Regions from separate parts of the Clostridium thermosuccinogenes genome, predicted to be linked through region 2. Evidence: riboswitches for the same ligand, from Rfam matches in the RefSeq annotation. Region 2 holds a riboswitch; each other region holds the start of a gene.

The links. Region 2 has a riboswitch for cyclic di-AMP ahead of CDO33_RS04675 (peptidoglycan DD-metalloendopeptidase family protein). Riboswitches for the same ligand answer to the same signal wherever they lie in the genome.
Region 1: linked by a shared signal. The riboswitch ahead of CDO33_RS20165 (LysM peptidoglycan-binding domain-containing protein) and the one ahead of CDO33_RS04675 (peptidoglycan DD-metalloendopeptidase family protein) in region 2 are both predicted to bind cyclic di-AMP.
Region 3: linked by a shared signal. The riboswitch ahead of CDO33_RS09640 (SH3 domain-containing C40 family peptidase) and the one ahead of CDO33_RS04675 (peptidoglycan DD-metalloendopeptidase family protein) in region 2 are both predicted to bind cyclic di-AMP.

The regions. Positions count from the first base shown of each region.
Region 1 covers NZ_CP021850.1:4,616,408-4,626,993, reverse strand. The annotation lists gene CDO33_RS20175 (uroporphyrinogen decarboxylase family protein) at 1-643, opposite strand, end outside; gene CDO33_RS20170 (AraC family transcriptional regulator) at 1,347-2,231, shown strand; gene CDO33_RS20165 (LysM peptidoglycan-binding domain-containing protein) at 2,350-3,156, opposite strand; cyclic di-AMP (ydaO/yuaA leader) riboswitch at 3,160-3,378, opposite strand; gene CDO33_RS20155 (sporulation peptidase YabG) at 3,560-4,378, shown strand; gene CDO33_RS20150 (glycoside hydrolase family 18 protein) at 4,781-6,061, shown strand; gene CDO33_RS20145 (DNA polymerase IV) at 6,226-7,476, shown strand; gene CDO33_RS20140 (ABC transporter ATP-binding protein) at 8,178-9,419, opposite strand; gene CDO33_RS20135 (FecCD family ABC transporter permease) at 9,419-10,447, opposite strand.
Region 2 covers NZ_CP021850.1:1,056,999-1,067,584, forward strand. The annotation lists gene CDO33_RS04665 (HDIG domain-containing metalloprotein) at 1-144, shown strand, start outside; gene CDO33_RS04670 (ribose-phosphate pyrophosphokinase) at 554-1,723, shown strand; cyclic di-AMP (ydaO/yuaA leader) riboswitch at 1,943-2,192, shown strand; gene CDO33_RS04675 (peptidoglycan DD-metalloendopeptidase family protein) at 2,399-3,823, shown strand; gene CDO33_RS04680 (winged helix-turn-helix domain-containing protein) at 4,132-5,319, shown strand; gene hpt (hypoxanthine phosphoribosyltransferase) at 5,426-5,965, shown strand; gene CDO33_RS04690 (helix-turn-helix domain-containing protein) at 6,020-6,394, opposite strand; gene CDO33_RS04695 (hypothetical protein) at 6,681-6,887, shown strand; gene CDO33_RS04705 (aminotransferase class IV) at 7,585-8,409, shown strand; gene CDO33_RS04710 (alpha-mannosidase) at 8,452-10,586, shown strand, end outside.
Region 3 covers NZ_CP021850.1:2,189,856-2,200,441, forward strand. The annotation lists gene cysK (cysteine synthase A) at 1-333, opposite strand, end outside; gene CDO33_RS20820 (hypothetical protein) at 528-683, opposite strand; gene CDO33_RS09615 (MetQ/NlpA family ABC transporter substrate-binding protein) at 1,044-1,850, opposite strand; gene CDO33_RS09620 (methionine ABC transporter permease) at 2,198-2,881, opposite strand; gene CDO33_RS09625 (methionine ABC transporter ATP-binding protein) at 2,871-3,893, opposite strand; gene larE (ATP-dependent sacrificial sulfur transferase LarE) at 3,958-4,785, opposite strand; gene CDO33_RS09635 (IS30 family transposase) at 5,244-6,542, shown strand; gene CDO33_RS09640 (SH3 domain-containing C40 family peptidase) at 6,948-8,135, opposite strand; cyclic di-AMP (ydaO/yuaA leader) riboswitch at 8,138-8,387, opposite strand; gene CDO33_RS09645 (heparan-alpha-glucosaminide N-acetyltransferase) at 8,500-9,198, opposite strand; gene CDO33_RS09650 (putative manganese-dependent inorganic diphosphatase) at 9,299-10,586, opposite strand, start outside.

The DNA.
Region 1 (10,586 bases), 1.2 Mb from region 2:
GCTTATAGCCCATATCGTCAGGCCATTTAATGCTGTCAAAAGTATAGCCGGCATCCCATATCATATCAAAAAGGGCAATATCCATATCCAGATAAGTGTTGAACATGTCAACGCACCATTCTGGATCTTCCACCAACGCAATAAGCAAGGTCTCTGTTCCCACAGACCAGGAGTGGGTCACATCGAAGCCAAACCAGAAGCCTGCTTCTATCCATTGGCCTTCTTCGCGCCACCTTTTGTAATTCTTTTTAAGATAATCCCATGGAATCCTGTCTTCGGTGGGGGTCATTCGGCTTTTAGCTTCCTTCCACTTCTCAGGGTCCGTTGTTGTAAAGTCGAGGAATTCCGGGGTGGAGTCCATGTGCTTCCATTGCTTCAGGGTAACACCCCAGCTTGTGGTATAGATAATATGTTTTTCCGTCTCCTCAATAACTTTTGTCTCATATCTGGGGCTATTATCCACATTTATGGATGCCACCTTGTCGATATCGAAATAGTCTCTGTAATCAATGCCTTCCGGCATTCCTTCCCTTTGCCATCTCTCAATGGTAGAGCCCCATGGAGAATCAGCAATCGGAACCCTGTCGGCCTCCTTATGCTGAAACATTCTGGTAAACCGTTCATGCGTCGTCATCTTATACATGGATGCACCTCCAGTGATATTATTCCATCCGTTTTTTGTTGCCTTTAGCTTAAAATAACTGCCTATATAGTGATTGTATACTTTTTTGTTTAATAATGATTTGCACGGATTTATGTTCCAGGGGTACGTTTTTATGTTTTGCCATAGGTTATGAAGGATAGACTGGTATTGCTCCAAAGTTCAAGACTAAAATATTCTGAGCCTTTCGTTATCATGGTCTTTAAGGTTTTGGATAAATCTTTTTTGCATCCTTCCAAACGCATTAGATGATTAAAAATTTTACAACACAACTGACCACTGCAATTATCATTCCCTATTCAAGCTTGATTACCCATATTGTATTTAAAATATTACAGCTTTGTACGAAAAGCTTATGTTCATATGGCTTAAGTAGTCCTCAATGAATTGCTTGTCTAATTTCCCGAATCATTTCATAATTTTCAAAAAGCCAGTTATCTGCACAATGCATGTAGTATATAATATAAATTGCATATCAAGCCATGTCGATAAATTAAACTGCATTGATTGGACGATGGCTACTTGCTTATATAAATTAGTTTGAATTCTGCTAATTGAAATGGATTATTGCTTTTGCAAAAGGATTCAAAGCATATAACCATCAGGCAAACTATTGACTGAATTGGTTACTAAATTATATGGATTTGATCGCAGCAGTAAAATAAAATTCGGGGGAGGAAATTCCATGCCGTTATCCATAGTGGTTAATGAGGAAAACTATTCAAAGTATACTCATTTTATCCCCTACATAAGATATTGCGCCGAAGATAAATATTACAGCCCCTGGGAGCTCAACAGAAGAAAAATCAGCGACTATGAGCTTATTTTTATAACCGAAGGGGAGGGCCTGTTTGTGATTGGGGACAGGACATATGAAGTGTCCCCCAATGATTTGATTTTCCTCAAACCGGAAGTGTTCCATTCGGGGAAATCCCTCACTACCCCTTTCAAATTCCTGTGCATGCATTTTGATTTATATGTGTCCAAACCTGCAGATGACTTGCAGATGCTTAAGCAAGCCTACTACGAAACCATACCTTTAAAGCCCGTAAAATATCATAAAGCGGTTGTGGAGTTTCCTGAGCATATTGCCATAAGCAATTCAAGCCATGTGCATATGCTGTTTCGCAGGATTATCAATGAAACGGAGAGGCAGCTGGCAGGATTCAATTCCGTCATCAAATCCATCTTTACCGACCTTCTTATCAACCTTTACAGGCAGAAATGCAGCCAGCTTCCCGAAAATATCAGGTCCAACGAGGTTTTGCTGGCGGTGGATTACATAAAGAGCAATTACATGAACCGCATCACTTTAACAGACCTGTCAAACCATGTCCATTTGCAGCCAACTTATTTAAGCGGGCTTTTTAAAAAACAGACCGGGCATTCCGTTACAGAATTTATTAATCTTCACAGGATATCCGTTTCAAAGAAACTGCTTCTTGAGACCAACAGAAAAATTCATGATATAGCAAACGATGTAGGATTTTATGACTTACATCACTTTTCCAGAGTATTTAAAAAATATGAAGGGCTGACTCCCGTACAGTACAGGCAAATCCGATTGTGATAATGAATGGGCAGCCTTATACCGTAAATATAACGATAATATGTAACAAGGGAGGCCGGCTCCGCGATTTAAGCGTCTTTACGGCTCTCCCTGTTTCATACTCTACCTGTTTGCAAGTCTAGTATGTGTATACCATCCTGCCTATTCTTGCTGCTATAGGTCTCGACCATATCCACTTATTCGTTGTGCTGTCATCGAAATAGAATATGGCGCCGTTGCTTGGATCACTTCCATACAAAGCCGCATAAGCTGCTTTCTTGGATTCATCCGTTGCCGGCCTGTTAATCCACCCGTTCTCTACCGGGCTGAACTGATAGTAGTTCCCAATCTTCTGATATATTACGCTTTTTATAGTATTCGGCCATTCATCACTCTGCACCCTGTTTATAACAACAGCACCAACAGCAACCTGAGCTTCATACGGCTGGCTTTCTGCCTCCGCTCTTATAAGCCTTGCCAGAAGGTCTACGTCGCTTTCACTGTAGGAAACCACAGCTTTTGCGCCATTTCCTCCGGATGTTGAAGTTCCTGAGGAAGTCCCTGCAGAAGTTGATGATGTTCCGGGTATAATAAGGGTTTGTCCCGGATAAATCATATCATCCCACTTATTATTGGCTTTCCTTAAGGAATCAAGAGATATCCCGTGTTTTTTTGCTATTAGATATAAGCTATCCCCGCTTTTTACGGTATACGTCGCAGCAGGCACATTTAACACCTGTCCCGGATATATCACTGTTCCTTTTATATTATTACTGCTCTGGATTGCAGAGACCGAAGTATTGAAGAGCTTGCTTATGGTATAAAGCGAATCACCCTTCACTACTTTGTAGGATGCAGCATTAGCCACACCCGGTGCTATCACCAACAGTCCGAAGCACACAAATGCCGCAGAAAATAAAGTTTTTAATCTGCCTTTCTTAAACATTACATTTTTTCCCCCTTTCGCCTCCGGAGTTAGTTGACGGGTTCGGGATGAGGTACCCTACCATCCCTGACCTTGGAAGCGGCATAAATGCTAAGCAATGATGCATGCCTAATAAAGCAGAAATCTATTATATACTGCCGCTTGCATCCCATATCAGGAACGGATTCACCCCAGGTAAAATATCCTCCGTACTCCATTGTGGAGATTCGGCTGTTTTCCATGCCATTCTAACAGGATTTATGCATCATTTCCATACAAAATTATTGGTAACGCAGGAATATCAATGCTTTGACGGAATAACCCGGAACAGTAAAACTTTTTTTGAGTTCTTTTATCACACCAATATCCTTATTGGCCTCCCCTGCATAGTATGTAATATGTCAACTAACAGGGGGTGATAAATGTGAATAGCTTAAAAATAGGAGACATTGTTGCAAGGAAATCTTATAACGCAGATATATCTTTTGTAATTGACAGAATAGAAATTGGTTCCAATGGGAAACCCGTATATATTTTGCGGGGCCTTCTCCATAGAATCCAGGCAGACACTGATGATGAAAATGATCTCATAAAGCAAACCTATAGAAGCGCCATTGAAAGCATGAAAAGAAATGTAATAATGGCAACGCGGCATGTACCACAGTATAGGCGATCCAATCCCCTCTTAAGATACAGCCCCTTCCGGGCAAGAGCCGGTAAAATTCTGCATATAGATTCCAGCAGGGAATTTATAGATATGTGCATGCAGAATTACAAAAAGGCAGGTCTTCATGCAACAAGCATCCACGCGGAAGAGAGCAGACAGCCGGAACTTATAAGAGGCGCCCTGGAGAGATACCGTCCCGATATTCTTGTCGTTACCGGCCACGACGGTATAAAAAAAGGATCTGTGGATCTTAATTCCATAAACAGTTACAGGAACTCAAAATATTATATACAATCCGTTAAAGAAGCCAGAAAATATGAGCCCAATGATGATAAACTATGCATATTCGCAGGTGCATGCCAGTCCTATTATGAAGGTATTATGAACGCAGGAGCCAATTTTGCCAGTTCACCGGGAAGGATATTGATCAACGCTTTAGATCCGGCAATTGTAGCAGAAAAAGTAGCCCTCACCAGTTCAAGAACCTTCGTCACTCCCGAACAGATATCAAGAATAACTGTATCCGGTGCCGATGGCATATGGGGCAAAAAAACAAGAGGCCATCTAAAGCTGTGATGAATGTAAAACTTACGGAAACTTAAAGGAAAATCAGGGATATAAATCCACAAAACAGCTGTTTTGTGGATTTATATCCCTGTGGATAATGTGTATAAGTCTGTGAATAATTCATTTTAGTTAATTTTACCTTGTGGGTAATTTGTTATATTTTTGTTGATGAATTTGTCCATCCTCCTCCGACCTGTTTGCATCTCTCCTTTCTCAGGTAACCATTTTAAGTAAACCAGCATATATTGAATTAGAAGCCGGTAATCTGCTGGACGCCCGTTCAAATCTTCTATAGAAAGACTCCCAACGACGACCAAAGGAATTGTTAACCGGCTTATGGCAGTTATTCATACTTAAGCTTGAAATATTGCATATTATGAATCCACACATTTGGGAAACGAGGTGATTTCCTTGATTATTCATGTAGTAAGACCCGGTGAAAGTATATACACCATTTCAAGGCAGTATGGCGTGCCGGCGTCCAAAATTATCGCTGACAATGAGTTAAGATTTCCAAACCGGCTTGTTGTGGGACAAACACTTGTAATTTTGGAAGGAGAGCGCAGGCATACGGTTGCTCCGGGGCAATCCTTATACACGATAGCCCGGCTGTATGGCACAAGCGTAAATGCTCTTCTGGCAGCAAATCCCGGGATAACGGATCCTGCTTCCATATCTGTGGGCCAGGTAATAATAATACCGCCCAGAACCATCAATTTCGGAAACATCGAGGTTAACGGATATGCTTTTCCCAACATCAATATGGATGTACTCAGGAGGACCCTTCCCTATCTGACATATTTGAGCATATTCAGCTACGAAGTAAATGCCGACGGCTCTTTAAGAACCATCGATGATGATGCCCTGATACAGGCAGCCTATGCGGCTAATGTTGCTCCAATGATGGTAATAACAAACATAGAAGAAGGTGGCGGCTTCAGCAGCGATATCGCCCACTCGATTTTAACGAATAATGAAGCCCAGGACGCCCTTATAAACAACGTCACAAGAATTTTAGGTGAGAAGGATTACTACGGACTGGCTATAGATTTTGAATATATCTATCCCTATGACAGGGAAAGCTACAATAACTTCCTGAGAAGAATAACCTCAGCTTTAAGACCTCTTGGTTATGTCATAGCAACTGCTTTAGCTCCTAAAATCGCGGCTACCCAGCAGGGCATACTTTATGAAGCCCATGATTACCCAGTACATGGAGCTCTTGTAAACCATGTCATAATAATGACTTATGAATGGGGTTACACATATAGTCCTCCTATGGCTGTTGCCCCAATAAATGAAATAAGGAGAGTTCTAAACTATGCTGTAACCGCGATCCCCCGGAATAAAATCTTCATGGGCATACCGAATTACGGATACAACTGGACACTGCCTTTTACTCCCGGAACCGCAGCCAGGACCATATCCAATACAGGTGCTGTTGACCTCGCAGCAAATGTGGGCGCCGTAATACAGTATGACACCATATCCCAGGCACCTTTCTTCAACTATTATGATGAGAACGGCAGAAGACATGAGGTATGGTTTGAAGATGCAAGGAGCATTCTGGCAAAGCTTACACTGGCAAATGAATTCAGAGTAGGAGGTATAAGCTACTGGACCATTGGCAGCTTCTTCCCGCAAAACTGGCTCGTCCTAAGCTCGGTTTACAATATAGTCAAGTTATTTTAAATGTATAGCCCTTCCGCCATATGATATAATAATTGCAGCAGTGAAATTATGTCTGCAATTATTATATTATTAAATAAGTGTGCTATTTTGAATTAAGCTTTAATGCTTATGAAATCTGAATCCTTGAACATAAGGTTGATATGCGCCATACGGAGGAGAATTGAATGGGAAGGGCTATATTGCTGGTGGATATGAATGCCTTTTTTATAAGCTGTGAAATGTCCAGGAATCCTGCTCTAAAGGGCAAGCCGGCAGCAGTTGCAGGTGACCCTAAAAACCGCACCGGCATAATCCTCACAGCCAATTACGAAGCGCGGAAATATAAAATTAAAACTACCATGCTGGTGCATGAAGCAAAAAAACTCTGTCCAGATCTTATTCTCATCCCTCCCGACCATGAATTTTATGAGCAAAAATCCCGGGAAGTGATGAATATTCTCAGGAGATACTCTCCGGTCATTGAGCAAAACAGCATAGATGAAGCATGGCTGGATATCACCGGCTGTGAAGTCCTTTTTGGAACACCTGTTGAGATCGCTCAGAAGATTATGAAGGATATCATGAACGAGCTCGACCTATGGTGCTCCATAGGAATTTCAGAAAATAAGTTTCTCGCAAAAATGGCATCGGAAATGAAAAAGCCTTTGGGAATAACCGAAGTATGGCAGAAGGATGTTAAAGAGAAGATCTGGCCATTGCCTGTAAGGGAAATGTATGGCATAGGCCGTCAAACAGAGAAAAAACTTTCAAACCTGGCTATTTACACAATAGGCGATCTGGCCTGCTGTGACAGAAAGCTCCTGACGAAAAATTTGGGCAAATGGGGTGAAGAACTGCAAAAGCTGGCCAATGGGATAGATTTGTCACCGGTGACCGAGCATCCCCATCATGACAGCAAGTCCATAAGCCGCTCAACAACCCTGCCCAGGGATATAACAGACATAGATGAGGCCAAAACTGTCTTGCTCAGGCTTTCCGAGGAAGTAGGCGCGGAAGCAAGGGCATATGGATATAAAGGCAGGACAGTTTCCATAACTATAAAATATAAGGATTTTCATTCCATCACCCGACAGAAGTCCATCAATCCGACTTATCTCACAAGGGATATATACAGGACGGGCATAAGCCTTCTTGAGGAAAACTGGGACAAACACCGTCCCGTACGGCTGCTGGGTATCGGCCTGGATAACTTTAATGACAGCGACGATATGGAAAGACAGATATCACTGTTCGATATAATGGAGGAAGCGGATAGCAGCACCTCCGGGAGCCGTGTTCGGGAAGAAAACCTGGAAAAAGCTATAGACAGCATCCGGGCAAAATACGGTAAGGACATCGTAAAAAGGGCAAAAGTCATCGGCAATAACTTAATAAGCAGTAGCAGCGCGGAAAAGAAGGACCCGTTTAGCATATAAAATATAAACATAAAACGTAGATTTTGTTGATACACATCCTGTGGATAGTGTGCATAAGTCTGTGAATAAGTAATATTAGTTAGTTTTGACTGTGGATAAGGATGTTATCTTTTTATCCACAGTCTATTCTTATGTAAATAATATTAATATTTCTTATATAAAATATCACAAACCTGCTTTTCTCCTGCTTTGATGCCGGTATACATAATGGTGATAAGTGTGCATTAATTTCTACATTTTATACACATCTAAGACAAGCCCTACATGGTTATTCACAGACTTATACACATTATCCACAGTTTTTATATCCACAAAGACTGTGAATACCTTATTTTTTGCGGATAGCTGTGGATAACTTTAAATTTTTGCTCAATTTTAGTCCTGTGTAATATTAATTATGCTTTGGCATGTTACGATTAAAACGGATTTTCTGATTGTTACTAAAATAGGCCCCTTACCGTTTCAATTCCGATATATTGGAATTAAAACTTCTTCCAGCGTATAATAAGAATTAATCCACAGGTGGGACACCTTTTGCTTTTCTATAAAGGACAGGAAATTATTTATAAGGGTCGTTTGTGCTTAAAAATTCTGAAAAATTAAATGATTGTGCCGGCATTTTCGTCAGTACAATCCCTCACGCTTGCAAAGCACAATCAATTATAAAAATAACATTCTTTTTTCGTTTTAGCAAATAAAATCTAAACCTGTAAAATCTTAATCACTTCATGAAGCCTTGCTGATGGGACAACTTCTGCCCTCTGTCTCAGAAGTCCATACAGCCTTAAAGCTTTTCCATCGGTAAAATCCCTGGCCTCCGGCGGATCATCCTCTATGATAATAAGCCTGTTGGCATACTGAGCTGCTTCCAGGTTTCTTATGTTCTGCTTTCCAAAAGGCATGTTGCATAAAATGGTGATCTGGGCATCTTTTATCTTATCCACATTTAAGGCAAAAGCTTCATCCGATATTTCGCTGAAAGGCTCACAGGCTATATAGTCTATGCCGAAGATTTCTGCACACATAAGGTCGCTGTCTCCATGGGCAAGAACCCCTGTGGAAATCTTGTAGCCCTTTTCAAATAGCTCCCTTATAACTCCGGAAGCCGAGCCCCCTCCCCCCAGCACATGCACCGATGTTCCACGGACATCATCCCGGCCGTTGTATAGGTAAAAATCCAACTGTCCTGTGACTTTATCCCTGTAAACAATCGCATTCACACCGTACGCTTTGGACATATTCTGTGAAGTCAACACCTCTTCCGGGATACCTTGAGCTATAATTCTTCCCCCTTGAATGAGGACAAGCTTCGAACAGTAACGAGCTGCTATTTTCAGGTCATGCACTGCCGCTATAACTGTCTTTCCTGCGGCAATCAATTCACAGCAGTATTTGAAAATCTGCTCCTGATGGGATATGTCAAGGCTTGCGGCAGGCTCATCCAGAAGTATTATTTCCGTCTCCTGGGTAAGCACCCTGGCGAAAATAACCCTCTGCCTCTCTCCTCCGGAAATCTGAGTAACCGGTTTCTTTTCAAACTTAAGCGTATCGGTATATTCCATATGCTTGCGAGCAATTTTATAGTCATTGGCACTCTCCCTCTGCATCCTTTTTAAGTGGGGGTACCTTCCCATCAGCACTACATCCAAAGCCGGGAAAGGAAAGGATATGGATGTGTCCTGATGCATGAGGGCGACATTCCTGGCTATTTCCTTTTCTTTAAGCTGATTAAGGGGAGTTCCGTCTATCAATATAGTGCCTTCTGCTTTATTAATGCCGTTTATGCATTTTAAAAGGGTCGTCTTTCCGGCACCGTTAGGTCCTATCAGCCCCACAAACTCTCCCTTATTAACGGTCAGATTTATACCCTTTAGTATTTCCAACCCGTTAACCCTGAAATGAAGGTCTTTTATCACTACTGCTTGTCCTTTGCTGTCCACCATTACAATAAAGCACCTTCCTTCCTGGTCTTTATAAGAAGGGACAGAAAATATGGAGCACCCAGAAGGGAAGTGATGATTCCCACTCCAATTTCTTCAGGCTGTATCACAGTCCTTGCCACCACATCGCACAAAACCAGAAACAACGCTCCTCCCACCGCGCTGGCAGGCAGCAGCGCCCTATGATCCGGCCCCACGATCAACCTCATGATATGGGGAACAATAAGGCCCACAAAGCTGATATTGCCGCTGACACTTACAGCAGCAGCAGTAGTTATGGAAGAAAGAAACAACATTATCTTCCTTGCTTTAGAAGGGTCCAGCCCCAAAGCGTATGCTTCTTCCTCCCCCAGCATGAGAACATTGAGTTCCCTGGAAAAAAGAAACAGCAATGCACCGCATACCAGTATGGGACCAATACCTATAGCAAGGTGCTCCCATCTTCTCGAACCCAATCCGCCGGTCGTCCAGAATATATACTCTTTAATCTGGTCGCTTCTGGCAAAGGAAAGCACGACGGAAGTAATGGCATTCACAAACATGCTTACAGCTATTCCTGAAAGAATAAGGGTAAGGGGCGATATTTTGCCACTCCTGAGGGATAACACGAATATTACAAAAGCTACTGTCAGAGCTCCGGCAGCAGCAAAAACAGGCATCACATACAGGCTTCTGGTAGTAAGCCCCAACGCTATTGCAACAACTGCGCCGAGACTGGCTCCGCTGGAAACGCCCAGCGTACCGGGATCAGCCATAGGATTTCTGAATATTCCCTGCATCACCGCTCCGGAAGTTGCAAGAGCTGCTCCCACCATCACCGCTACCAGGACTCTCGGAAACCGTATGTAGAATATGATGGATTCCTGACCGGATTGGAATTCAACATTCTTTATTAAGCCAAAATTTTTAAGTATGATTTTTACAGTCTGTGCAAAAGGAACATATACAGCCCCTACGGCGGTGGCAAATACGACCACCGCCATCAGTGCCAGAAGCATCGCAATTATAAATTTTTTCTGGGGTTTTTTCAAATCAATTACCCTCTCTTCAATGTACTTTATTTTTGAAGTTGTTGGTTTTCAATGAAGCCTTTTTGCGATTAAAACCCTATCAACTATTTAATGTCCTCGCTTCCTTATCATAGGATAAAGGAAGCTTGTGATATAATCT
Region 2 (10,586 bases):
GGCTTTGCGGCAGGAGTCAACAGGGAAGTCATCGAAAAGGGAGGCGAGCTGCTGGGCATGGAGATGGATGCCATCATTGTTGAGACTATAAAAGGAATGAGAAAGGTAGCCGAGGAGATCGGCCTCAAGGGCGAAGTTCAATAGGATGAAAGTATGTTAAACTATCCTTGTTATGGATGATTTATATAATTTAGGAATGAATTCGGCTAATGATGGATGTATTGATTGTGCAGAAAGGATTCACTACTTAAGGGCATAGCTGCAAGGAACCACCTTTCGGAGCAACAATCATCCATTTCAATTAGCTGAATTCAAACCAATAATTTTCTATAGTGCTTTGTAATAGCACCAGTAGGGTATGGAGCCTTCAAGTTATGCCGATGAGCTGCGGATCATCCTTTTAGCCGGATCTGAACCACTGGCAAAATTACTGCTGTTTTAATTTGCATAATCCTTTACTTAATCAAATTTGAATATTATAATATATGTGCAGATAATATGACAACAGTATTTGCCAATATTTGATAGTGTTCAGGAGGCGAGGATGTCTACTATAGAATATGAAGAAAATCAGGTTCCCAGTATTCCGGTCGGACCTCTGGGTATCATATCAATGAAGAGCAGCGAGGAATTGGGTGACCTTGTCAACAAGCATTTGACTGAGTACAGGAAAAGCATACCGGAATGTCGTTTCGATCATCTGCTTTATCCCGGCTACAAAAGAGATTCTTATCTTATATCGGTTGACTGCCCCAGGTTCAGCTCCGGCGAAGGAAAAGCTGTCATAAAGGAATCCATCAGGGGCTATGATCTGTATATCTTGTGTGATGTAGGAAATTACAGCTGCAAGTACAAGATGTTTGGAATGGAAAATTCCATGAGTCCTGACGACCACTTTCAGGATATAAAGAGAATTATTTCGGCAATAGGTGGAAAGGCAAGGCGTGTAAATGTGATAATGCCTTTGCTGTATCAGGGAAGGCAGCATAAAAGGGTATCGAGGGAATCCCTGGATTGTGCTGTTGCCCTTCAGGAGTTGGAACGCCTTGGAGTGGAGAATATCCTCACTTTTGATGCCCATGATCCTCGGGTGCAAAATGCTATTCCGATAAAGGGATTTGAGAATATTCAGCCGGCATACCAGATTATTAAGGCTTTGCTTAACTCTGAAAAGGACTTGGAGATAAGCAAAAGCAAAATGATGGTGGTCAGCCCCGATGAGGGTGGAATAAACAGGAATATCTATTATGCAAACATACTCGGGCTGGATCTCGGATTGTTTTATAAGCGCAGGGATCTCAGCAGGATAGTAAACGGCAAGAATCCCATAATAGCCCATGAGTTCCTGGGGGATTCGGTGGAAGGCAAGGATGTACTCATCGTTGATGATATTATTTCATCGGGAGATTCAATGCTGGACATAGCGATGGAATTGAAGCAGAGAAAAGCCAATAGAATTTATATGGCGGTGACCTTCGGATTGTTTACGGAAGGCATTGAGAAATTTAATGAGTTCTACAGGAACGGAATAATCACCAAGGTTTTTTCCACTAACCTGACTTATAGAAGTGAAGCGCTCAAAAAGGCGCCTTGGTATGTAGAGGTTGATGTATCAAAGTTTATAGCGCTGCTTATAGATACTCTCAATCACGATCATTCTTTAAGCGCATTGCTGGATCCGTCTACAAAGATCAGGGCATTGCTGGAAGAACATAAAAAATAAATGATGTAAAAGCAAACCGCAGAATATTGCCCAGGCAATAATTCTGCGGTTTATATATTAATAGGCGCTATTTATTCATGTTCCGTCTGATGGTGAAAGGCGCTTTCTTTGTTTTATAAAGAATTATCCGATATCGATGTCCTATTACATATTTGACACATTTATGCAATGTAGTTATAATTATTAGGGAATAGCAAATAATATAGGTAAACTGAATATTGAACCTATATGCTGAATTTCTGCAGCGATGTTTCTGCAGAATACGGGGGAACCAATTTTTGGGGTGAATCCATACCAGGTGTCGGCAGGTGATTGTCAGGTCTGAATTAATGTTACGCCTGAATCCTTGATTTGGGCTAATATTACAAACTTCATATCTCTGATTTAAGTCTCTGACTGCCGGTATGGTAGGGCAAAACTTTCTGTCCGAATCCGTCAGCTAACCTCGGAAGCTTTGAAAGGGAGTGATGGTTTGACTGTGCCTTTTGAAGCGGTTTTCACATAGGGTTAGGTGATAAACCGTTTTTATTTTTCAAATTTTTTATCTGGAGCAGCTTAGAACACTATTATTTGCCGTCCGGATTAAAACCCTGAAAAATAAAGGAACTACTTCTTAGGGGGACAAAATAATCCTTTTGGATGAGGAAATATCCCTTTAGATGATAAGGAGATTTTATGAGTAAGGACGAACTTATAGGATGGATTAAAAAAAGTGGAATATGGATTGATAAAAGCAGAGCATGGCTTAGTAAAAGCAAGCCGTGGATCATAAAAAACAGAAAATGGATTTTAGCCGGTGTAGCGTTTGTCACCGCTGTTTCGGTGACAGGCTTTAGCGTTTTCACAAAGCGTTATTATGCAGTTGAAGTAAACAGCAAGGTTATAGCTATGGTAAACGACAAAAGCCAGATTGATGAAATTATCCAGGAGATAGAAAAGAAGACGGAGACTGCTACCGGCCTAAATATTATCATTCCCACCAAGGTTGATTATAAGGAAGTATTTGCCTTTGGCAACAAGTTGACTCCTGAAAGCGCTATCGAGGAAACGCTGGAGAGCAATTTGGAGCTGCTGGCGGAGGCCTATTCCATCAATGTTGACGGCCGTGATATCGCTTATCTCAAGGATAAGAGCACAGCAGAATCCATTTTGACCCGGATTAAGGACGAATATATGAAAAACAACGGTAGGAGCGATCCGGAAAGCGTAGATTTTATCGAAGACATAAATATTATCAAAAAGACTGTAAACATAGGCAGCGTTCAGGATGAAAAAACCGTTTTTGAACTGCTGTCTGAAAGCACCGAGGAGTCAAAGGTATATGTGGTAAAAAAAGGCGATACGGTATCTGAAATTGCCGAAGCACATAAAATTAAACAGTCTGAAATTGAGAAAATGAATCCTGGATTGGATGTGGATAAAATTCAAATCGGCCAGGAGATCATTCTCAGCGTACCAAAGTATGTAATAAACATAAAGAGCATTGAAACGAAAAATTATGAGGAAAGCATTCCTTACCAGGTTGAATATGTAGAGACTGCCGACCTTTACAAAGGCCAGACAAAGGTGAAGGTTGAAGGCAAGGAAGGTAAAAAATCCGTTGCGGCAGAGGTTATAAAAATAAACGGCATAGTTTCGGAAGAGAAAGTTGTGGAAGAGAAGGTTATAGAAGAGCCTCAAAACAAAGTGGTGCTCAGCGGCACAAAAGAAAGGCCGAGTACTCTTGCATACGGAGTTTTTACTAAACCAAGCGGAGGAAGTCTTACTTCACGTTTTGGACAGAGATGGGGGAAACTGCATACGGGAATTGACATCGGCTGTTCCTCAGGCACCTCCGTCAAAGCTGCAGACGGCGGCAAAGTAACCTTTGCCGGATGGCAGGGCAATTACGGCAAGCTCGTCATCATAGACCATGAAAACGGATACACAACCTATTACGGGCATTTGAGCTCGATAAAGGTTAAAGCCGGCCAGAGGGTGGCAAGGGGAGAAGTCATCGCATTATCCGGAGCGACGGGAAATGTGACCGGGCCTCACCTGCATTTTGAAGTAAGGAAAAATGGCGTTCCTCAAAACCCGCTTAAATATGTGAACTATTGATGACTGAAAAAACTTGATCCATTGGTGTAAGGCTGTATTATAGCACCTGTCCCAATTATAGCTGGATGGGTGCTTTTTGTGTAGTCAGTTTTCTTTTCACAACCGATTTCATGTGCTTCTTTAACAGTGCAGGGCGCACTAGAAATGAAATCAAGCCAAAGCATACAAAAGTTTACACAACTATTTCTAATTATGGTATACTGTTAATATGTTGCATTGACAAAATGTGGTTGTGCACCTTGTCCGAAAAGCGATATATGGAGCGGAGAGCATTATTATATTAAAACACGAGAAATTAAGAGGGCAAAATGATAAAAAATGTTGCATTAACCAATAAGCAGGCACGAAGGTTCATGCTTTTGAAGCAAGGCTTAATAGGTGATTACAAATTCTCAGGCAAACAGGGAGTGCTTGATTTTGTCCGTCAAGCAGGCTGTATTCAGTTTGACCCGATCGATGTATGCGGCAAGAATCCGGAACTGGTTTTGCAATCGAGGGTTGAAGGCTTCACAAAGCAAATGCTGTATTCACTTTTGTATGAGGATAGAAAGCTGCTGGACTATTTCGACAAAAACCTTTCGATTATTGAAACCACAGACTGGCCTTATTTCCGGCGGTATCGCGAAGCTTATAAAACCGGCGGCAGGAGCCACGACGAGGTCAATGCCGTATGTGAGGAAATCAAGAACATCATACGGGAAAAGGGTGCCGTATCGTCAGCGGATATCGGTTTTAGTGATACGGTGGACTGGTATTGGAGTAATGCAAAGCTCTCCCGTGCTGCGCTGGAAACCATGTATTTCCGTGGAGAATTGGTAGTGCACCACAAGAAAGGTACAACCAAGTATTACGACCTTGCGGAGAACTGCATTGATGCTGAGCTGTTGAACGCACCGGAGCCGTATCCCGATGAACTCGAGCATCAAAAATGGCGTGTGCTGCGCCGTATAGGTGCGGTGGGACTTATGTGGAACAAGCCTTCCGATGCATGGTTGAACATCTGGGAGTTAAAATCTGCTCAAAGAAACGAGATTTTCAGGCAGTTGCTTTCCGAGGAAAAAATTATGGAAGTTACGGTGGACGGCATTAAGGACAAGCTATATTGCCTTTCGACCGACCGGAGTTTACTCGAAGCAGTCCTGCAGGAGACTGAATTAAGAGACCGTTGTGAGCTGATTGCTCCGCTGGACAATATGCTTTGGGATAGAAGACTTATCAAAACATTGTTTGATTTTGACTACAAATGGGAGATATACACCCCTAAGGAGCAGCGCAAATACGGCTACTATGTCCTGCCGCTGCTTTATGGCGACAGATTTATCGGTAGAGTCGAGGCAATCCGTGATAGCAAGGCAAAAACGCTGGTTGTGAAAAATATATGGTATGAAAGGGATGTAAAACGGACCAAGGAGCTTCAAACCGCCATTGATGACTGCCTGCACAAATTTGCGGTCTTTAATGAGTGCAAAAAAGTCAGCGTAACAAATTTATCGTAATAAATTTGTTATGAAGCATTATGAAAATTATGATATGGCTTTACAAAGAATAAATATTTGATTAAACTAAAAACATTAACAGTATTTATTCAGGAGGCAGTAATTAATGGAAAAGGATATAGCTAAAATTCTGATATCAGAAGATGAAATTAGAAGCAGAGTTCGGGATATGGGAAAGCAGATAACTGCAGACTACCAGGGAAGCAGCCTGATTATGGTGGGCATATTGCGGGGAGCTGTCTTATTTTTCGGTGATCTTGCCAAGGAAATAAAGGTTCCGTTAAGCATGGATTTTATGGCTGTATCAAGCTATGGCGACAGCACAAAGACTTCCGGAGTGGTCAGGATCATTCATGATCTTCATCAGAACATAGAAGGAAAAGATGTATTGATCGTGGAGGATATAATTGATACTGGTCTTACGTTGCATTATCTGATAGAGAACTTGAGGTCGAGAAATCCGAAAAGCATAAAAACCTGCTGTCTGTTGGACAAACCAAGCCGCAGGAGAGCGAATGTAACACCGGATTATGTGGGATTTGAGGTGCCTGATGAATTTGTGGTAGGTTATGGCCTGGATTACAAGGAACTATACCGCAATCTGCCATACATAGGAGTACTGAAACCTGATATATATGCCAAGTAGCATTTCATCGTGCCTATTGGTTCACCCAGGATATGTATTAGAATAAAAGCAGGATTATCCGTCTTTTTCCGGTTTATCCTGCTTTTCTTGTTTGCTGTATTTTTGCTTGATGAACTCTATGTACTCGGATATCTGTTCTATCACTTGCTCGGGAAGCCCAGATAAATCAAAGGTGTAGCAAAACTCTCCGGGCCTCTTGGCAGGAGGTTCTTTCTCCATGGAGTCAGTTATTCCAAGAAGGTAATCGGTAGATACATTGAAGTATTCGGCAATGTTTTTCAATATTTCATAATCCGGCCTACGGGTACCCAGTTCATATTGCGAAAGGGTAGTATTGCTGATATTAAGGTACTTGGCCAGCTTCATCTGTGTGATATTGTTCTGAAGTCTCAAATTTTTTATCCTTGAGCCGGGAATATTGCTATCCATTGTTTACCTCACTTTGATAAACCAACTATTACTCAATGCTATTTAGCTATCATATCAATTATATTTAAAAAGCGAACAAGCATAAACGGATTCCTCAAAACGTGGAACTAAATATTGACATATGCTACAAATAAATGTAAAATTAAGTTAATATTTTCATTATGTGAAATTACTGAATTAATTACATAATATACCATAAATGTTATTATGCGCAAACGGAAGTATTTCTATCAGGGAAATATATATCCTGTCTGGGAAATATATATGCCCTTTGTGGGGTGGTGCAATGGAAAATTTGATAAAATCCATAGTACTTATGAAGCTTTACAGGAAATACGGACAGCATGTGCCAATAGCAGAGAAAGAATGGCAGGATGCAATTAAGGATGCCCTTAATGATGTTTACACCAATAATCTATGTTTTGGCAAAGGGGTTTCGGCAGAGCATTTTTCAGACCTGGTGGTGAATATTCTGTCCTTAAGATGGAGATAGCAGCCGGCTGCTGTACAGAAGCTGTTTGATCCCCGTTAATCTTTAATCTAATAGAGCAATAGCTGTTACGAATGCAGTTAATTCAAGTAAAAATATCTGCTCCGAATAAGGTTAATTTAAGTGAAAAAATAGTGGGTTCGATTTGGGTTAATTTAAGGTGAAAAATAATTATTCCGAATAAAATTAACTCAAGTGAAATTATTACTCTAAATATCGGATAATCTAATCGAAGGATGCTTGTTCCAAGGATTAACCAAAACATATGGATTATCAGCAGAGCCTACCGATAAAGCCATGCTTTTATAGTTAAATATTCGCTGATTATATCTGTATCATAAAGGATCATATCATAAAAAATCATTAATTCACGGTCAATATAAAAAACGAAAGGAGAATGCGGCCACACATTCTCCTCTGTTTTTTTGTTTCCGATATCGGAAAAAAGCTCAATACAGCTATGCATAATCTGTAGGTTATTATATTGTGCAGATAACATGTTTTTTATGCATAAACCATGCGATAAAGATAAATAATTGCAGTGTACGAATTTTTCAGTTAATCCAAACTTGATAAATGAGCAAATAAATATCCATTGATTTGCCCTAAACAAATTGACATTTAAGAATCAAATCCTGTAAAATAGGCTTGTTGGATATTTGTTCCGGAAATTTGGAAAGAAGAATGAGGGATAATTCAGATGACTGACAATGCAGGAAAAATTTGTTTATTAAATGATGAAACGAAACCAGCAGATGAAATCAATGATGTTGGAGTTCAAAAAGACAGAGTTGTTTATGAAGTCATACGAATAATAGATGGCGTGCCTCTGTTTATGGAAGACCATTATTTACGCATGAAGAATTCTTTAAGCATGCTGGGCATGGAGTTAAAAACCCATCAGAAGGATATGAGCTTGCAGGTTAGAAAGGTTGCAAGCTTGAACAACCAGAAGAACTGCAACGTCAAGATTACAATATTTGAGGAAGATGGCAGGCAGAATTGCCTTATGTATGTCAGCAAGAGTTATTACCCTGTAAAGGAAGAGATTGAGAAGGGTGTAAAGGTTGCCTTGATGCATTGGGAGAGGAATAACCCCAATGCAAAAGTAGTAAACAACGCTTACAAGGAAAAGGCAAGGCAGACAATAGAAGAAAACAATGTGTTTGAAGTGCTTCTGGTAAGCGGACAGGGCAAGATAACGGAAGGCAGCAGATCAAACGTATTTTTTGTCAGGGGGAACAAGGTGTTTACAGCCCCGGATGAATATGTGCTGAAAGGCGTTACGAGAAAATACATAATTGATGCCTGCAGGAAATCCGGTTTTGAGGTGATAGAAACCCTCATAAGTGTGGATTCCCTTAATGAGATTGAAGGCATGTTTATTTCGGGAACTTCAATAAAAGTGCTCCCTGTATCCGATGTTGACGGTAAAACGTTTGCCTCCAGCACCCATCCAACAATTACTACGATACGCGATCAGTATGATTGTATAGTCAAGGACTATATAAGAAGAAATATATAATGTATGTAATGGTAGGGCACAAAAAACAGGAGGTGTAGTTTTATGCTTACACAATTATTGGCTGAGATCAAGGACAGAAGCACCAACTACTGGGCCGGCAGGATACTATCCCAATTGGAGTATGCAGACAAGTTATCCATGGTGAAGGAAGGGAAATACGACCAACTGATAAGCTCGGTTTGCAGCTTCATAAAGGAAAGATATGAAGCCGACGGTACAATCACATCCAAAACTGCTTTAGAAGCCGAAGGCATGTTGAAGGAAATGGCTGAGGAAGCCAAGAAGTACAAAATGTTGTGCGCCGCTCATGCTCATATCGATATGAACTGGATGTGGTCGTATGACGAGACTGTATCCATCACAATTGAGACTTTCAGGACAATGCTGGATCTCATGAACGAATACCCGGATTTCAAATTTTCCCAATCCCAGGCCTCAGTTTATAAGATCGTGGAAACCCATGATCCGGAGATGCTGGAAGAAATAAAAATGAGGGTAAAAGAAGGCCGGTGGGAAGTAACAGCATCCACTTGGGTTGAAAATGATAAAAACATACCAAATGGTGAAAGCCTTTCAAGGCACATTCTTTATACTAAAAGGTACCTGTCGGAGCTTTTGGACATCGAACCCGACAGGTTAAATATTGACTTTGAACCCGATACCTTCGGACACAGCGTAAATGTTCCGGAAGTACTGACAAAAGGTAATGTTAAATACTACTATCATTGCAGGGGATATGACGGGCACGTTGTTTACAGATGGGTTGCGCCGTCGGGAGCTTCGGTTATTGTATACAGGGAACCGCTGTGGTATAACGGCCATATTGATCCTTCCATGGTTATGTATATACCTGAATTCTGCACCAGCAACGGTATCGATGTCATGATGAAGGTTTACGGAGTGGGAGATCATGGCGGTGGACCTACCAGAAGAGACATTGAGAGAATTATGGATATGGATACCTGGCCGGTATTTCCTCAAATTAAGTTTGGGACCTTCGGGGAGTTTTTCTCCGTGCTGGAAGCTAATTCGTCAAAACTGCCTGTTGTAAACGGCGAACTGAATTTTGTGTTTGACGGCTGCTACACTAGCCAGAGCCGTATTAAAAGAGGCAACAGAAGAAGTGAAGTCATGCTTAATGAAGCTGAGCTTTTCAACAGTATGTCCTCTCTTAACTTAGGCACTAAGTATCCTGCGGAGAGCTTCAATAAAGCATGGCAGAATGTGCTTTTTAACCACTTCCATGACATAATCCCAGGTTCGGGAGTTGTAGACACAAGGGAGCATGCTATGGGCTTGTATCAGGAGGCACTGGCAGTTGCTAACACCAGCAGAACCGATGCACTCCGGAAAATTTCAAGAAATATTGACACCTCAAAGCTGATTGTGAAGGAAGAGGTAATAAAAGAGACGGTTTCCGAAGGTGCCGGAGTAGGGTTTGATGTGTCAAAAGGCAAAATAAGCCAGACTGGGCGTGGCTCGGGTAAGACCAGGATATTCCATTTCTTCAACCCATCCATGCATGACCGGGAAGAGGTAACTGAGCTCATCGTATGGGATTGGGACGGAGATATTCAGCGCATAAGCTTCAAGGATTCGGAAGGCGAAGCTACCCTTCATCAGGTAGTGAGCAAGGGCTTTAATCATTATTGGGGCCACAGCTATATAAAGCTGCTGGTAAATGTAAAGGTACCTGCCTGCGGATATTCCACATATGTCATGACCGAAACCCAGGACAGGGTTGCTCTGTCATTCCCGCGCGATCCCAGGGTGCAGAGGCCTTATGAGAATGTTATGGAGAATGATAAAATAAGAGTTACCTTTGATACCCGAAATGGCATAATTACTTCAATAATAGATAAAGCCAGCGGAGAGGAACTGATTGATGCCAGCCGGAAGGGATGCATGTTCCGCCTGATTGAAGAGGAAGCCGGCAGAAGTGGTACTGCTTGGGTTGTAGGCAGATATATGAATGTAACTCCTTTGGACAGGGATGTGACCCTCAAAAAAGCAGATTGCTCAAAGGGCAACCTGCGCCAGTCCATCTGTTATGAAGTTCAGTTTATGAACTCGAAAATGGAAGTGGAAGTATGGCTTGACAAGGACAGCTCCTTTGTAAATTACAGAGTCAAGTGCGACTGGAGGGAGCTCGGTGTTCCCGGTAAGCTTGTTCAGCA
Region 3 (10,586 bases), 1.1 Mb from region 2:
AGCTTTTAACAGATTTCTTCTTTCAATGCTCATCGTATCCGGCATTGTGAGTATCAGCCTGTATCCTTTGGATGCCGATACAAAAGCCAGAGCTATACCGGTATTTCCACTGGTAGGTTCGATTATAACGGTTCCCTCTTTTATCAGCCCTCTTTCTTCCGCATCCTTTATCATTGCATATCCGATCCTGTCTTTAACGCTTCCTGCTGGGTTAAAATATTCTAGTTTTGCAATAAGCCGGGCTTCTATGTTGTTTTGCTTGTTATAGTTTGACAGTTCTAACAGTGGAGTATTGCCTATCAGATCCGTTAACTTCTTTGCTATCTTAGCCATAATGCTACCTCCAATTTATATCTTACTATTCTTATCGGTTTTTATGGTTTTATTTTATATTTATTATTCAAAATTGTCAATAGCTACTAAAAAATTATTTTTATAACCTGTTTCATGCATACCCTGAAAGTAAAACAAAATCCCGGATGGTTTCCCAAGGATTTTGTTTTCTTACTATTCATATCTTTTTATCATTAGTTCCTTTTCTTTCCTTCCTCTTTTGCATATCTTTCCATTATAGCTTCCAGCTCTTTCTCCGCATTGGATTTGTCCCTCATTTCATTTCTTCTGAAAGGAAAAGTGTTGAGCATTTGAGTGCTTATTCTATTGATAAAATTGGCAAACCTCATATTGCATACCTCCTGATGCCTTTCCTCTCTTTTAGCGTCATGTCATGCTTTTCATTCATGTTTTGCATTGCTTTGATAATTTGAAAACCCCTATGCTTTCTATAGCAAATAACACAAGCTTTTTAGCGACATCCTTATTATTAAACTAAAAACTTTATATATACACTATAGTGTTTTCGTTTTAAATGACCGATAATTTTATCCATTGTGAGGAATAATTCCACCCACAGTTCTTTTTGAATTATGGCGTCCTGCAAATCAGCCTTGATGTTACAAAAAAAACTATCCAGGGAGTATTGCTTCCCGGGATAGTTTTTTTTGACTACTTGATGATTTGGAGCAAATATTTCTATTTATATATTAGAATGCAGGAATAGTTGAATCCCCGAAATTTTCTTTAAGGAATTTCCTTACAGTTTCGGAATTAAGAGCTTTTGCCAGCTCCTTTATTGCCGGATCATCTTTGTTATCAGGCCTTACTACAAGTACATTGGGGAATGGGGAATCCTTGTCCTCCATGAATATTGAATCCTTAATGGGATCGAGGCCGCCATCCAAAGCATAGTTGGTGTTTATAACAGCCAGATCCACATCCGGCAGGACTCTTGGGAGCTGTGCAGCTTCCAGTTCTTTGAACTGGAGATTTTTCGGATTTTCAACGATATCCTTTGGTGTCTGGATAAGTTCATCCTCATCCTTCAGTTTGATGAGGCCCTGCTTTTGGAGCAATATAAGTGCCCTTCCTTCATTTGTCGGATCGTTAGGTATAGCTACAATGGCTCCGTCTTGCAGTTCATCCACCGACTTTATCTTTTCGGAATAAGCGCCCATCGGCTCTATATGGACTTCTGCGGCAACCACCAGCTCCATATTGTTTTCCTTTGCAAAGTTCTCCATGTAAGGCGTGTGCTGAAAGAAGTTGGCATCCAGCTGCTTATCATTAAGCGCTGTGTTTGGTGTGACATAATCAGTCATTTCCTTTATCTCCAGCTCAATACCCTTCTCCTCAAGAATCGGTTGGATTTCTTTAAGAATAAGTGCATGGGGAGTAGGACTGGCACCTACCACCAGCTTGGTTTTCTTCCCTGAATTTCCGGAAGTGCAACCAGAAAAGGCAAATACAGAAATTGCCATAATAATCGACAAAGCAACTAATATTTTCTTCATACAATTCACTCCTTTAATTTTAGTTTAATAATCTGGGCACCCTTAACTACAGCCCTGAAATTTATATTTAAATTTGGCAAAATTGCCATTATTAAATATCATGACAAATTATCAATGCTGCTTTTTCTCTACACACTTATGTAATAATAATTCTAAGCAAAGGCATATCATCCCATATATGTATTTATCTGGTGATGTTTGTTGAAATAACAAATACTCATCAAGATGCAACAACATATGCCGACTCATATCTGCAAACCTTTGCAGATTATGATATTGGCAGTTCTATGCAAGCACCGGTTTGTATTGGTTTGAATTGCTGATATAAACATTTTTGAGATGTGTCCTCATCTCTTGTCAAATTTCTTTGAAAGTGCGTTGCCTGCGGCTTGGATAATTTGAACCAATATAATAAGTACAATTATGGTCGCAACCAATACATCATTCTGAAACCTCTGATAGCCATATCTTACGGCTACATCCCCCAGGCCTCCTGCGCCAATAGCTCCGGCCATGGCTGAATATCCCAGTATGCTTATAACCGTGGTGGTTATGTCCAATATCAGCGATGGCATGGCTTCCGGTATCATAACCTTGAATATCACCTGGGGTATGGTGGCACCTACCGACAGGGAGGCTTCTATTACACCCCAATCAACTTCCCTTAAGGATGACTCTATTATCCTGGCGACAAAAGGTGCAGCGGCTATGGAAAGCGGTACAATTGCAGCCGTTGAGCCGATTGTAGTTCCGACAATCAACCTTGAAAGGGGAAACAATGCTATTATCAGTATTATAAAGGGTATGGAGCGGGTGATATTGACAATGGAGCCCAATATATTGTTTAAACGGGGTTTTTCCCATATATGCCCCGTATCTGTTATTACAAGTATCACACCCAGGATAAAACCCAGTATTACCGAAAAAAGTGTTGAGAAAAAGACCATATAAAGAGTTTCCCCAATGGCTGGCAATATCAAGTCCAGCAAATATTCAGCATATTCCCATAATTGTTCACTATCAGATGACATTTTCCGTCAGCACCTCAATTCTCACGTTATTCTCAGTCAGATAATTTTCTGCTGCAATTATGCTCTCCCTGTCACCGGAAAGCTTTATAAGCAGGATCCCCACCTGGGTATTTTGTATATTTTCTATATTTCCGGCTATTATGTTGGCATCTATGTTGAATTTCTTGACCATTTGGGAAATTACAGGTTCACCGGTAATGCTTCCTACGAAAGATGCCCTTAATATTTCGTCTCCATGGGAATCTCTGTCCGAAAGGATTCCGTCAGGAAGTTCAGCCATCATATCCTTCAAAAACTTTTTAGAAGTCAGCGTCCTGGGATTGGAAAAAACATCTATCACCGAACCGTATTCCACTATTATACCGTTTTCCATGACGGCTACCTTGTCGCAGAGCTTTTTTATTACATTCATCTCATGGGTGATAACCACGATGGTTATGCCAAACTGTTGATTAATGTTCTTTAAAAGCTTCAATATGGAATCGGTGGTGGTAGGGTCCAGTGCTGATGTGGCTTCATCTGACAGGATAATGTCCGGATTGTTGGCCAGGGATCTGGCTATTCCCACCCTTTGCTTCTGACCTCCGGACAGCTGGGCCGGATAGACATTCCTTTTTTCCGTCAATTCCACCACTTCCAGCAAATGATCCACTCTTTTTTTTATTTCTGATTCCGGTATTTTGGATATTCTCAATGGGAAGGCTATGTTATCGTAAACCGTCGAATTCATAAGGAGGTTAAAGTGTTGGAAGATCATCCCTATCTTTTTCCTTACCTCTCGCAGCTCGGCGGATTTAAGCTTCGTCACGTCCTTGCCGTTTACGACAACCTCTCCCGAATCAGGCACTTCAAGCATGTTTATACACCTGACGAGGGAAGATTTGCCAGCTCCGCTCAGGCCTATTATGCCAAATATCTCTCCGTCGCTGATGGTAAGATTTATATTATTCAGAGCGTTTACTCTGCCATTCTGAGTATTGTAACTTTTACTCAGATTTCTTATCTCTATCAACCCACTTCAACCCCTTTTATCCAATATGTATATCTGAACTATAAGACTTTTATCCACTTTGCATCTACTTCCCGCTATCAGACTTTATGTCTAAGGTTTCATTCATGCTTCCTGTTCTGTAGCCTTTAAGGTCAAGGGCAGTATATCTGAACCCTATCTTTTTGAATTCCTCATAGACCTTATCCATAAGTTCCCCGTTATAGAATTTTTCCCGCTCGCTTCTGGATACCTCAATCCTTGCTATATCACCATGATGGCGAACTCTAACCTGCTTAAATCCCAGATCCAGCAAGAATTGCTCTGCCTTATCCACCATTTCCAGCTTCTCTTTTGTTATCTCCTGGCCATAAGGGAACCTTGATGAAAGACAAGCAAAGGAAGGTTTGTCCCAGGTAGGCAGATTCATTTCCTTTGAAAGCTTCCTTATTTCCTCTTTGGTCAGCATGGCTTCTTTAAGAGGGCTTACAACCCCCAGTTCTTTGATAGCCTGCATACCGGGTCTGTAGTCTCCAAGGTCATCATAATTGGAACCGTCCAACACATATTTTATGTTGTTCTGCTTGGCTATTTCCCATATCTTGGTAAACAGTTCGTTCTTACAGAAGTAGCACCTGTTCACGGGATTTTCCTTAAAACCTTCAATCTCCAGCTCTTCCGATGAAATTACTATGTGCCTTACCCCCAGTTCCTTTGCGAAGGCTACGGCTTCCTTGAATTCCCTTTCCGGATAAGTGGACGAGGTGGCTGTGACGGCCACGGCATTATCCCCCAATACGTCATAAGCTGTTTTCAATAGAAAGGTGCTATCGACACCTCCGGAAAATGCTACCGCAACACTGCCCATGTTTTTCAGATTCTCTTTCAATTTTTCAAATTTATCATAAACCTGCATTATATACACCCCTTAAAATTATCGGTTTTCCCTGTTTTTAATCTTTTCACAGCTATTATCAGTTTTTTGAAAATTAATTGGTATTCTTTCTTACATGATATTCATATGTAATTCCAACTATACCTATATGTTTAATATAATAAAATGCATCTCCCTCTCTGTCAATAATGTTCCTATAAATATTTCTATCTATTATACAATAAACATTGGGTATTGTTAATGCTTTATATCAAATTAAAAAGAGAGAAATCTATCATAATGACAAAGTTTAATTGAAAAAGTTATTTCCACCCCAAATTCATAGACAGTGGAATTTAGTTTTGCAAATCGCTAGAAATGAGAAAGGTGGAAGTTACTTTTGCAAAGATCACACTGTTCCTATTTTCTTGTGAAAGCTGGAATATTGTCTCTCAAAAAGCTATGATATATATGGTGGTGCCTCTGAAGGGGGTACATATATGCGTGGCTTTAAACATTTGAGTCAGGAAGAAAGAAATATAATTGAACAAAGGTTAATCAGCAGGAAATCATTCAAAAGCATAGCACGCGAGCTTGGAAAGGACCCAACCACGATATCCAAGGAAGTGAAGAACCATATCCAATTTAGGAAAACCGGCTGTTATGGAAGAGTGTTCAATGATTGTAAACATCGTATTGGTTGCCCTGTTAAGCATCTTTGCGGCAGTTTGCGTTGTAGCCGTTATTGTCGCGCTTGCAAGTCTCGCATGTGTTCATCACTATGTCATGAGTATCAACAGGAAATTTGTCCCAAGCTTTCGAAGCCGCCCTATGTTTGTAATGGTTGTGAAGACAAACAGTCTTGTACATTAGAGAAGAGGATTTATTCTGCAACACATGCACAAAGAGAATACGAGACAGTACGCTCTGAGTGCCGTCAGGGTTTACAAATCACTGAAGAAGAAGCGATAAGATTGGATTCCATTATTAGCCCGCTGCTAATTAAAGGCCAGTCACTCCACCATATATGCATTAACCATGCTGATGAAATCATGCTCGATGAACGCACACTCTACAACTATGTGGACAAGGGTATCTTTACAGCAAAAAATATCGATATGCCAAGAGTTGTACGTATGGGCAGACGTAAAAAGGGAAAAGACCAGTTCAAAGTGGATAAAAAATGCCGAATAGGCCGAACTTATCAAGACTTTCTTAAATTTATGCAAGAGCATCCGGACCTTCCCGTAGTGGAAATGGACACGGTAATAGGAAGAATAGGCGGCAAAGTCCTGCTGACACTGCATTTTACTGTCCCACAGCTCATGCTCGCATTCATTAGAGATGCTAATACCTCCCAATCTGTCATTGATATCTTTGATCAGCTTTACCTGGAACTAGGCCCGGATACCTTCCGCAAATTGTTCCCGGTATTACTTTGTGACAACGGCAGTGAGTTCTCGAATCCGTCCGCTATTGAATTCGATTCACATGGGCAACGCAGAACCTGTGTATTCTACTGTAATCCGCTGGCTCCTTACCAGAAAGGCGCAGCAGAAAACAACCATGCTTTGATTAGACGCATTATCCCAAAGGGTACTTCTCTTGATGAGTTTACTCAGCGGGACATAACTCTTATGATGAACCATATCAACTCGTACAGTCGACTGAATCTCGGGGATAAAACCCCTTATTGGGCTTTTGGATTGCTCTACGGGGAAGAAATATTAAGAAGGATGAATGTAGAACTCATCCCGACAGATAATGTCACCCTGCATTCATCCCTTCTTAAGAAATAAATATTAAATAACCAGAGGCACCACCAGCCACAACTCTATAAGCATTTACAAACAGGGTGGAAATTACTCTTGCAAAAAGTTAGTTAATCTTCACACCTCTAGTTTGATATACCCAAAAAAGGGCTGGCTTTGTTCCTCTACTTCATATTTTAACCTATTATTGACTGAAAAGCATTAAAAATTTGCCTAAATAAACTAATCCAAAACCCGCTGAATTACTATTTTTCTCAATGATAACAGCATCCATGGAATTTACTTTTGCAAAGTGGAAATTACCTTTTCAATTGACCTCATAATGACAAATTTCTCTCTTTTTAAACTTTTTGCTTCGTACGATTGCCGGTATTTGCCCGGTCATGGTACCATTCGTTTCTGCCCTCGTAGATAAACTCCCATCGCTAAATATTAAAGCACTCTTTTGGACTTTATATAAGCTTTTACATAAAAGCTGTCATTTACATTGGTGATCTTTACATCCGATTTTGGGTTGGAAGCATGAATAAATTTTCCGTTTCCTATGTATATGCCCACATGAGTAACAACCCCGTTGTTTGCACCGCTTGTGTCAAAGAACATCAGGTCTCCCGGCTTCAAATCCGATTTGCTGACCGTAGTTCCTTTGGTTGCCTGCTCCTTGGATGTCCTTGGCAAATTTATTCCAAACTGTTTGTATACATAATATACAAGGCCTGAGCAGTCAAAACCTTTGGGAGTGGTTCCACCCCATATATAAGGTACACCAAGGAATTTTTTGGCGTATTCGACGATCTTTTGCCCTTTGGATAAGGAATCCGATGCCTTGTCAGTTCTAGCTGCTGCGGTGCCTCTCGAGGTAACGGGTGCCTTATTCGTAATATATTCGGAATAAACCCATCCTGTCGTTCCCCCAGATGTCTTTACCTTTGTCCAATCTCCGGAAGTGCCTAATACACTCACCTTTTCCCCTTGCTTCAGCTTTCCTTTTATCGATGCGGCAGTGCTTGCGTCACTCCTCAAATTAAGTACGTCGGCAGTAACATATGCCGTACCTGTAGCAGCGGCTTCTTTGCTTTCCTGGGCGGCAGTCGCAGCTAAAGTACTAGCTGTTGATTCTGCCGCTTTGTCCGACAGGTATTCATAATATACCCATCCTACGGTTCCCTCAGAGGTCTTTATTCTCCTCCAGTTTCCCGAACTGCCTAATATGCCTACTTTCTCTCCCCTTTTAAGCTGTCCGGTTACAGGAGAAGAGGTACTCGCCTCTTTTCTGATATTGAGGACATCTGTATTTACTATGGCTATTTCTTTAATTTCAGTTTTGCTGTTTACTGCGACTGCCAGCTCCGATACAAAATCCTCCCCAATCCGGCTGCCGTCGCCTTCATATGTAGCATTTATCCATGATCCAGAATTTCCTGAAGCTATGAATTCTGTTCCTTTGAGAAAAGTTGACAATACTTTTGCTGAATTATTTGCAGATTGGGCAAGAACTACGAGGGATTCTTCTTTTGCTGTTTCCTTATTTCCGTTTTCCGCATGTAAAGCGTCCGTATGTAAGCTTAAAGCAAAAGATAGTACCATGGTACCTGCCAGTACCTTTTTAAAAATATGCATCGTAACCTCCTATTATTAGCTTCCGAAGTTAGCTGACGGGTTCGGTAAATAGGATTACCCCTACCATGCCGGATAACTGAAAACAGGTGTACAATGCTGTTAATCAAATATCAAAGATCATACCGCAGTCTGATGTTAATAACATCATATATGTAACAGTACACATCTTTCCAGTTACCATTATGGATTAACCCCTAAAAACAGTTGGTTCCTCCGTACCTCTTAAAAAAGAGGATTCAGCTTTTAATAATTACCATAACATATTTTATGTTAACATAATGGGACGAAAATTTCAGCATTTTTGTTCAATTTTTTTTCATGTAATGTAAAGCAAAGAAAATAAACAAAGGTTTACTCCCGGCGGTCATTTTCCCGCCAGCCGGTTTATTAAGGACAATACGGCGATTATCACTGGTTGGTGGATCAAATAGATTGCCAATGTATGCCTTCCGGCGCTGCTTATTATGTTATCTTTAAGAGAAAATCCGAATAGGCTTTTTCTTCGGGAGTACAGGAGTTTTCCCAGCAAAACCCCATAAAGAAACAGTCCGAACCAAGGCAGCAAGGGATAATAATCAGAGGAAAAAAAGCTGCTGCTTGTCAATCCAAAAGCAAAGAAATAATCATTGGGAGCATTAATTCTTTCCAGAACCTTTCCGACTATTATGACTGCAGTTCCGATCGCAGCCAGTGCTTCCCAGCGCATTTTTTGAAACAACGGATACAGCAGCATGCTTATTCCCAAAAAGTGAAGTATCCCAAACTTTATAATAAACTCCGGGTCATAAAGATAGGTAATGAGAGTTATTGCCATCCCGGCAGCAAGAACCCTTAAGCCCCTTTTTACATTGCTGCGGCTAAGGGTAGAGCTTACGCCGGAGATCAAAATAAACATTGATGCCGATATTTTCCCGATCCAGTAATTGATTCCATAGCTATAGACGACATCATAACCATATATATCCTTCATATCATATATGACATGAAAATATATCATCATGATAAGGGCTATGCCCCTTAAAAAATCCAGTTCCCATATCCTCTGCCTTTTTTCTTTTTCCATGAGGCACCTCATAAATTATATTAAGCCAACATTTACATTTGATATAACTGTATTATAAGTTAAAGGCGAAGGATTTACAATCATAAAAGTGGGGTATGGATCACTGGACTGCTGCAGCCAGTTGAGGTATGATCTGCATTTTTCTGGAAACAACGCCGTTTAAGTAAACGCTGTCTTCCCCGGCACCGACATTAAATGCCTTCTGGGCTATGCTCTTTTCCCTGCCTGCAAATAAAACCTCGGAACCCACATTGATTATGTCTGTCACCAGAAGTATCAGCAAATCATAATCCTTAAAGGTGCAGATATCATTCATATATTTGATGAGATCATCCTTTATTTCAGAAAGGCTTTCCCTGTCCGATGCATTTATCTGTCCCACGCCGAATTTAAACTTGCCAAGCCGTACTTCTTTAAAATCGTTGTACAGAATCTTCTCAAGACTCTTTCCTCTTAAGGACGAACCCCTCCTGAACATCTCGGAAGCAAACCGGTCAATGTCAAGTTCCGCTATCTCCGACAGCTTTTGAGCTGTGTTAATATCCATCGGAGTGCAGGTGGGCGATTTGAATTTGATGGTATCGGATATTATAGCGGCGCATAATATTCCCGCTATATTTTTACTAGGCCGTATGCCTTTGTCAAAGTACAGATTTGTTATTATGGTAGATGTACTTCCCACAGGTTCGTTTTTAAAATATACCGGATAACCGGTCTGTATATCTCCAATCCTGTGGTGGTCGATAATCTCCAAAATCTCCGCCTGCTCTATCCCATCGACGGTCTGGGACCTTTCGTTATGGTCCACCAGAATTACCTTTTTCCTTTTCCGTGATATAAGATGGTATCTTGATATGAAACCTCTGACCTTCTGTTCGTCATCCAGCACAGGGTAGCTTCTGAACCTGGTTCTCAGCATTTCATCCTTTATGTCGTCGACAAAATCATTGATGTTAAAGCTGACCACATTAGTGCTGGTCATGACATATCCCACCGGAATGCTTTGATTTATCAGCCTTGCCGTCGTAAAAGTATCCCCAGGGGCAATCATCAGAATACACTTATTTTTACGGGCAAGCTCCACGACCTCTTCATCAACGGAGCCATTATAGGTTACAATGAGGCAGTTTGCGCCCAGTTCAATTGCTTTTATCTGGGTTTCCTTTTTGCTGCCGTCAATGACTATGTCTCCTTTGGAAACAAAGGCCCCCATCTCTTCCGGATTCATTGCCGGTATTACTACTCTTCCCGTTGTATTAAAGTCCTTCTGGCTTCCGCATATCAATTTCGCATTTAATGTTTCAACGATATTCATTAAAGGAGTCTTGCTGTAAGCGATTATGTCATTTTCCAACATGTCCATGTACTTCTTGGTTATGTCGGACGTA